2 regions of the Methylobacterium sp. HMF5984 genome follow, and region 2 is predicted to be linked to the other one. Evidence: predicted binding sites of a transcription regulator. Region 2 holds the regulator's gene; the other holds the start of a gene.

Region 1 (3,972 bases), 360 kb from region 2:
TCGCCCGAACCGTCGATGATCGTCGTGGTCTCCTTCTCGATGCGGATCCGCTTGGCGCGGCCGAGCATCGGCAGGGTGACGTTCTCGAGCTTGATGCCGAGATCCTCGGCGATCATCTGGCCCTGCGTGAGGATCGCGATGTCCTCAAGCATCGCCTTGCGGCGATCGCCGAAGCCCGGCGCCTTCACGGCCGCGACCTTCAGGCCGCCGCGCAGCTTGTTGACCACGAGGGTGGCGAGCGCCTCGCCCTCGATGTCCTCGGCGATGATGACCAGCGGCTTGCCGGTCTGCACCACGGCCTCGAGCACCGGCAGCATCGCCTGGAGCGACGACAGCTTCTTCTCGTGGATGAGGATGTAGGGGTCCTCGAGCTCGGCGACCATCTTCTCCGCGTTCGTGATGAAGTACGGGGACAGGTAGCCGCGGTCGAACTGCATGCCCTCGACGACGTCGAGCTCGGTCTCGGCGGTCTTGGCTTCCTCGACGGTGATGACACCCTCGTTGCCGACCTTCTGCATCGCGTGGGCGATCATCTCGCCGATTTCCTTGTCGCCGTTCGACGAGATCGTGCCGACCTGGGCGACCTCCTCGGACGAGGCGACCTTCTTGGAGCGCGCGATGATGTCCTTGACCGCGGCGGCCGTGGCGAGGTCGATGCCGCGCTTCAGGTCCATCGGGTTCATGCCGGCGGCGACGTACTTGGCGCCTTCGCGGACGATCGCCTGGGCGAGGACGGTCGCGGTGGTGGTGCCGTCACCGGCGATGTCGTTGGTCTTCGAGGCCACTTCGCGCACCATCTGGGCGCCCATGTTCTCGAACTTGTCGGAGAGCTCGATCTCCTTGGCGACGGTGACGCCGTCCTTGGTGATGCGCGGCGCGCCGAAGCTCTTCTCGATCACGACGTTGCGGCCCTTCGGGCCGAGCGTCACCTTGACGGCATCCGCGAGGATGTCGACGCCGCGGAGCATCTTGTCGCGCGCGTCGGAGGAGAAACGAACGTCTTTCGCTGCCATGTGCAGGATTCCTTTTCGTTGGTGGAGAAGCCCCAAGACCCGGGCGGGCCTCGAAGGGCGGTTACGTCAGGTGTCCGAAGACGTCAGGCGACGACGCCCATGATGTCGGATTCCTTCATGATCAGGAGATCCTGACCGTCGATCTTGACCTCGGTGCCCGACCACTTGCCGAACAGGACGCGGTCGCCGGCCTTGACGTCGAGCGCGTTGATGCGGCCGGCCTCGTCGCGGGCGCCCGGGCCGACGGCGACGATCTCGCCTTCCTGCGGCTTCTCCTTGGCGGTGTCGGGGATGATGATGCCGCCCTTGGTCTTCTCTTCGCCTTCGATGCGGCGGACGACGACCCGGTCGTGCAGCGGACGGAACTTCATGAGCTGCCCTCTTGTTTGAATTCGCAAATCGGCGTTGATGCAGCGGAGACCCGCGTCCAACCCTGGCCGTTAGCACTCGTGGAAGATGAGTGCCAAGGCTGCGGGCGAGATAGCGGCGGCCCCTTGGCGAGTCAAGTCTGTCGCACCCCGCGGCGGCCGTCGCGCGCCGGGTTTCTCTCCCTCATCGCAAGCGCCGACGGAATTCCCTTTCATGCTCAGCCTGCACGGCCCCGAGGGCGCGCTCGCGCCGAGCGACACCGGCGGTCGCGCCGCCGTCCCGACCCAGACCGTGTGGATCGACCTCAACGATCCGACCCCCGAGGAGGCCCGGGCGGTGGAGGAGGCCACCGGCATCCGCGTGCCCTCGCGCAAGGCGCTGTCCGAGGTCGAGAGCTCCAGCCGCCTGCGCCGGCTGAAGAACGGCCTGTCGCTCTCGACGCCGATGGTGACCTTCGAGAGCACCGACTCGCTGCTCAAGCCGCTCGGCTTCGTCCTGACGCCGGACCACCTCGTCACCGTGCGCTTCCACGAGCTCCGCGCCTTCACCGAGGTGCGCAAGCGGATCGACGAGGGGGAGGTCGCCAAGACCGGGATCGAGGTCTTCCTGCTGCTGATGGAGGAGCTGGTCGACAGCCTCGCCGATGCGCTCGAGGACATGGGCGCCGAGCTCGACGGCCTCTCGACGCGGATCTTCGACTTCGACGTGCGCGCCCGACCGTCGAAATCCGACGAGAAGGCTCCGCCGCGCCGCCGCGACCTGGCGCTGAAGCGCATCCTGCGGGGCATCGCCCGCCGCGGGAAGGTGCTCGGCAAGATCCGGGCGAGCCTGCTTGGCCTCGAGCGCATCGTGCCCTTCGTCGCCGGAGCCTGCGAGCAGGTGCTGGCCCAGGAGGAGACCGATGCGCGCTTCGAGACGATCCGCCGGGACATCGAATCCCTCGACGAGTTCGAGACCCGGCTCTCGGAGAACGTCCAGTTCCTCCTCGACGCGGCCTTGGGCCTGATCAACATCGAGCAGAACAACGTCTTCCGCGTCCTCACCGTCGTCTCGGTGGTCGGCGTCCCGCCGACGCTGATCGCCTCGATGTACGGGATGAACTTCAAGCACATGCCCGAGCTGGATTGGGCCTACGGCTATCCCTACGCGCTCAGCCTGATCCTCGCGAGCGCGATCATCCCGATCGTGGTGTTCCGTATCAAGGGTTGGTTCTGAGGCGGCGCGTCAGAGGACATCGCGCCGCTCGATCACGGCGAGGATCGTCTCGCGGACGCCGTCGAGGTTTTCGTCGATCTCGGCGTTGGCGATGCGGACGACCTCGAACCCGCATCGTCCGAGCCATTCGGTCCGATCGGCATCGGACGCGATCGCGGCCTGCGATCCATGCGTCGCACCCACGACCTCGACGACGCGCTTCGCCTCAATGCAGGCGAAATCGACGACGTAGCGATCGATCGGCCATTGCCGCCGGAACTTGCGCCCGTTCAGCTGCCGATTGCGGAGGATGCGCCAGAGCCGTGCCTCCGCACCGGTCTGCGCCGCCCGCAAACTCTTCGCACGCTGCGTCGGGTTCGGCATGCCATGACCTGACCTCACACGCCGACGCGATCTCGCGGATGCGCGACGCACTCCCTTTCCCGTTCGGGAGTGGATTGGGGTGAGGGGACAGGTTCATCCGGAGAAGGCGCATCCCTCACCCTGTCCCTCTCCCGGACGGGAGAGGGGACCCGCGCTTCATCCTATCGGAAGTGTAGATCGTCCTGCCCTTCTCCCCCTGGGAGAAGGGACCCGCGGTTCACCCCACGATCGCCGAGAAGTCTGCGACTTCGCGGGTTGCGGCGCGCAGCGCGTTGAGGAGGGCGAGGCGGTTCTCGCGAAGCGCCGCGTCGTCGGCGTTGACGGTGACGTGCTCGAAGAAGGCGTCCAGCGGGGCGCGCAGGTGCGAGAGCGCCCGCATCGCGCCGGCAAAATCCTCCTTCGCGACCGCCGCCGAGGCCTCGGCCCGCGCCGTCGCCAAAGCCTCGGCCAGCGCCCGCTCCTCGGGCTGACCGGCGGCGGCGAGCACGGCATCGGGCTCGGCATCGTAGGCGCGGCCGTCCTTCTTTTCCTCGATGCGCAGGATGTTCGAGGCGCGCTTGACGCCGGCGAGCAGGTTCCTGCCGTCCTCGGTGTCGAGGAAGGCGCCGAGCGCCTCGACGCGGCGGACCACCATCAGCAGGTCGTCCTGTCCGGGCAGCGCGAAGACCGCATCGATCAGGTCGTGGCGGGCGCCCTTGTCGCGCAGGTAGACCTTGAGGCGGTCGGCGAAGAAGGCCAGCAGGTCGGCGACGCGCTGGGCCGACGGGCTTCGGTCGGCCTCGCCGTCGGTCTCGACGATTGCGGAGAAATGGAAGCCGGCCGAGCCGAGATCGTCCTCGCGGATGCTTGCGGGCTCGGCGGAGGCGGCCGGCGCGCCGCGGGTTTCCGCGATGGCGAACTGTCGGTTGGCGACGCTCGAAAGCGGCAGCCGCAGGGACCGCTCCAGCGTGGTCCGGATCACCCCCAAAGCCGCCCGCCGCAGCGCGTACGGGTCCTTGCTCCCGGTCGGCTT
Region 2 (3,972 bases):
GCGGTCGAAGCCGTCGGGCCGGAACATCGGGTCGTAGCCGAAGCCGGCCGTGCCGCGCGGCTCGACGAGGTCGCCGAAGACGCGGCCCTCGAACAGCTCGGTGTGGCCGTCGGGCCAGGCCAGCACCAGGGCCGAGACGAAGTGCGCCCTCCGGTCGCTCGCCCCGCGCAGGTCCAGCTCCGCGAAGATCCGCGCCATCGCGCCGGAAAAGTCCTTGGACGCCCCGGCCCAGCGGGCGGAGAACAGCCCGGGCGCCCCATCGAGCGCATCGACGCACAGGCCCGAATCGTCGGCGAAGGCCGGCAGGCCCGCGGCGTTGGCGGCGGCGACCGCCTTGATCGCGGCGTTCTCGGAAAACATCGTGCCGGTCTCGTCGGGTTCCGCGAGCCCGAGCTCGCCGGCCGAGACCGCCTCGACGCCGAAGGGCGCGAGCAGCTCGCGCATCTCCACCAGCTTGCCGGCATTGTGGGTCGCGATCACGACCCGGCCCGAGAGGATGCGGTGGCTCATGCGATCGCCTGCTTCTGGAGGGCGACGAGGTCGGCGACGCCGCCCTTGGCGAGCCGGAGCAGCGCGAGCAGCTCGTCCTCCGAGAACGGCTTGCCCTCGGCGGTGCCCTGAACCTCGACGAGGCCGCCGGTGCCGGTGATGACGAAGTTGGCGTCGGTCTCGGCGCCCGAATCCTCGGCGTAGTCGAGGTCGAGCACGGCGGCGCCCTTGACGATGCCGCAGGAGATGGCGGCGACGTGGTCGCGCAGCGGGTCGACCGAGATCATCGAGCGGGCGCGCATCCAGGCGAAGCACTCGTGCAGCGCGACCCAGGCGCCGGTGATCGATGCCGTGCGGGTGCCGCCGTCGGCCTGGATCACGTCGCAGTCGACGGTGATCTGCTTCTCGCCCATCGCCGGCAGGTTGGTGACGGCGCGCAGAGATCGCCCGATCAGCCGCTGGATCTCCTGCGTCCGGCCCGAGGGCTTGCCGGAATTGACCTCGCGGCGGGTGCGCTCGTGCGTGGCGCGCGGCAGCATGGCGTACTCCGCCGTGATCCAGCCCTTGCCCGAGCCGCGCAGCCAGTGCGGCCCGCGCTCCTCCAGCGAGGCGGTGCACAGGACCCGGGTCTCGCCGAAGGTCACGAGGCAGGAGCCCTCCGCGTAGCGGGCGACCGAGCGCTCGAGCGTGACCTTGCGCAACTCGTCGGCCGCGCGCTTCGAAGGCCGCATGCGGCGTTCTCCTGATTCCCGAATTCGAGCGGGGTGCTTAGGCTGCGCCGCCACACGCGGCAACCCGAAGCGCCCGAGCGCCGTATGAGAAGCCCATGGATTGATCCGCAGGCTTTAGCGGGACACAATCATCGGCCAGGAACCGCGCGTGACCGAGTTTTCCCGACCCTTCTCCCAACCGCCGCAGGCGCAGGCCCTCGCCGCGCTGAACGAGCGTGCCCGCGAGATCTTCCGGCAGATCGTCGAGGGCTATCTCTCCACCGGCGAGCCGATGGGATCGCGCAACCTCGCGCGCATCCTGCCCATGACCCTGTCGCCGGCCTCGATCCGCAACGTGATGTCCGACCTGGAGCAGTCCGGGCTGATCTTCGCGCCGCACACCTCCGCCGGGCGCCTGCCGACCGAGCTGGGCCTGCGCTTCTTCGTCGACGCGATGCTCGAGCTCGGCGATGTCGGCCGCGAGGAGCAGGAGCGGATCGAGGCGCAGATGCGGGCGGCGGCCTCGCGGCACACCTTCGATTCGGCGCTGGCCGAGGCGTCGAGCCTGCTCTCGGGCATCTCGCGCGGAGCCGGCGTGGTGCTGACGACCAAGACCAACGTGCAGCTCAAGCACATCGAGTTCGTGCGGCTCGATCCGGCACGCGCCCTGGTGGTGCTCGTCTCCGACGACGGCTCGGTCGAGAACCGCCTGCTCGACCTGCCGCCGGGCCTGCCGGCGAGCGCGCTGCAGGAGGCGTCGAACTACCTCAACGCCCGCCTGCACGGCCGCACCCTCGGCGGCCTGCGCGCCGAGATCGAGGCGGGTCGCCAGGCGATGAAGCGCGAGCTCGACGCGATCACCGAGCGCCTGGTCGATGCGGGCCTCGCCGTGTCCGTCGGCCCGAGCGAGGCCCGCCAGCTCATCGTGCGCGGGCAGGCCAACCTGCTCGACGACCTTCGCGCGATCGAGGACCTCGAGCGGATGCGGCTGCTGTTCTCGGACCTCGAGACGCAGAAGGACGTGATCGACCTGCTCGCCCGCGCCGAGGGCGGCGACGGGGTGCGGATCTTCATCGGCTCGGAGAACAAGCTGTTCTCGCTCTCCGGCTCGTCGCTGATCGCGGCGCCGTTCCGCGACGGCTCGCAGACCATCGTCGGCGTCGTCGGCGTGATCGGCCCGACGCGCCTGAACTACGCCCGCATCGTGCCGATGGTCGACTACACGGCGCGGGTCGTCTCGCGGATGCTCGACCGCGGGACGTAGGGCCGGGGCCGCTCGCCCGATGCGCCGCCGCGCCCCTCGGTTGGCGCGGAATGTCGGCCCGCGAAGCACATCGGGAGAGGGGGAGCGCCGTATCCGGACGACGCACCCGCCTCTCCCGACCCTTGCCGCCACGAGGCACACCCTCCCCCGCAGAGGAGGGAGGGCAGGCCGGCGCGGGTTTTCGCCTCAGCCGCGGATCACGTCCACGATCTGGTAGGTGTCCGGATCGACGATGACGATGTCGTCGTCCACGAGGACGTAGCTGTAATCCTCGTATTCCGGTGCCAGCTCGACGATCGCCGGCGGGAGGCGGTGCAGTTCATAGCTGCGGGCGATCGCCGTGCCGACGGTGAGCGCGAAGGCGCCGGCCGCCAGGCGCGGCACGCCGCTGCGGAACAGGTCCTGGCGGAACCGGGTGCGCTCGGCGCCGCCGAGACGCCCATAGGCGCCGCGGGCCTCGCCGCCGCCGCGCGGACCGCGGGCGCCGCGATCCGGACGACCGTCGCGGTCGCCGCGGGCACCGGGGCCGTCGCGATCGCCCCGGCCGTCACGGGCGCCGGGACCATCACGGTCGCCGCGTCCGTCGCGCGCCGCCGGACCGTCGCGATCCCCGCGGGGGCCGCCGGTCTCGTTGCGCCCGGGGCCGCCGCGCTCGTCGCGGGCGCCGGGCTTACCGCCGGGGCCGTCGTCGCGCATCGCACCGCCGCGTTCCGCACCGCCCGGCGCCCCGCGATCGGCACCGCTGCCCGGCCCGCCGCGCTCGGCCGCGCCGCCCGCCGGGCCGCCGGCGTCGTTCCCGCGCATCGCGCCGCCGGCACCACCGCCAGCACCGCCGCCAGGGCCTGCACCGCCGCGCATGCCACCGCCGGCGCCGCCGCCAGCACCGCCCGCCGGTCCGCCGGCGCCGCCGCCCGGTCCGCCGCCGCCGCCCGGCCCGCCGGCACCGCCGCCGGGGCCGCCCTGGCCGAAGGCCGTGGCCGTGCCCAGCACCAGCACGGCGGCCGTCACCGTTCCGCGAAAGATCTTGTTCATGGCGCTCGATCCCGTCCCGTTATTGTTGAAAGGCCACGTCCGTCGCCGACCGACGAAGTCACCGCCCCGAAACGGTACAGTCCCGAAAAGCGTTCCGTCGGAGCCTGCCGCTCGGAGACGACGTGACACGGGCGGTGGGCATCCTCGTTCGCGCGCCCACGCGGCCTAGGCGGTCCCGGTCCCCGCCTGTAACGTCGCCCGTATCAAGAATGCGCCGTCCGAACGACGGAGACAGGGAGCCAGCATGTCCGACTCGATCGGGATCGCGCCAACCGCCGAAGACGTGGCGGCCGACCGCAGCCGCCGCATCCGGGCGATCGTCGCCTCGTCGTCCGGCAACCTGGTCGAGTGGTACGATTTCTACTGCTACGCCTTCTTCGCGATCTACTTCGCGTCGTCGTTCTTCCCGAAGGGCGATTCCACCAGCCAGCTTCTCCAGACCGCCGGCATCTTCGCCGTGGGCTTCTTCATGCGGCC

What was found. Region 2 encodes HrcA, which represses chaperone genes, less so after heat shock. Its sites were predicted from a motif close to GTTAGCACTCNCNNNNNGNGAGTGCTAAC; they were not measured.
Region 1: a site for HrcA is predicted at 1,453-1,481, ahead of groES (co-chaperone GroES). Genes of this name have one in related genera too.

The regions. Positions count from the first base shown of each region.
Region 1 is NZ_JBJFLN010000001.1:1,702,213-1,706,184, forward strand. Features, by position in the region: gene groL (chaperonin GroEL) at 1-1,013, opposite strand, end outside; gene groES (co-chaperone GroES) at 1,097-1,384, opposite strand; gene ACFZ8E_RS08095 (magnesium transporter CorA family protein) at 1,596-2,597, shown strand; gene ACFZ8E_RS08100 (endonuclease domain-containing protein) at 2,607-2,960, opposite strand; gene glyS (glycine--tRNA ligase subunit beta) at 3,178-3,972, opposite strand, start outside.
Region 2 is NZ_JBJFLN010000001.1:2,064,023-2,067,994, reverse strand. Features, by position in the region: gene rdgB (RdgB/HAM1 family non-canonical purine NTP pyrophosphatase) at 1-510, opposite strand, end outside; gene rph (ribonuclease PH) at 507-1,220, opposite strand; gene hrcA (heat-inducible transcriptional repressor HrcA) at 1,369-2,463, shown strand; gene ACFZ8E_RS09845 (DUF1236 domain-containing protein) at 2,650-3,495, opposite strand; gene ACFZ8E_RS09840 (MFS family transporter) at 3,740-3,972, shown strand, end outside.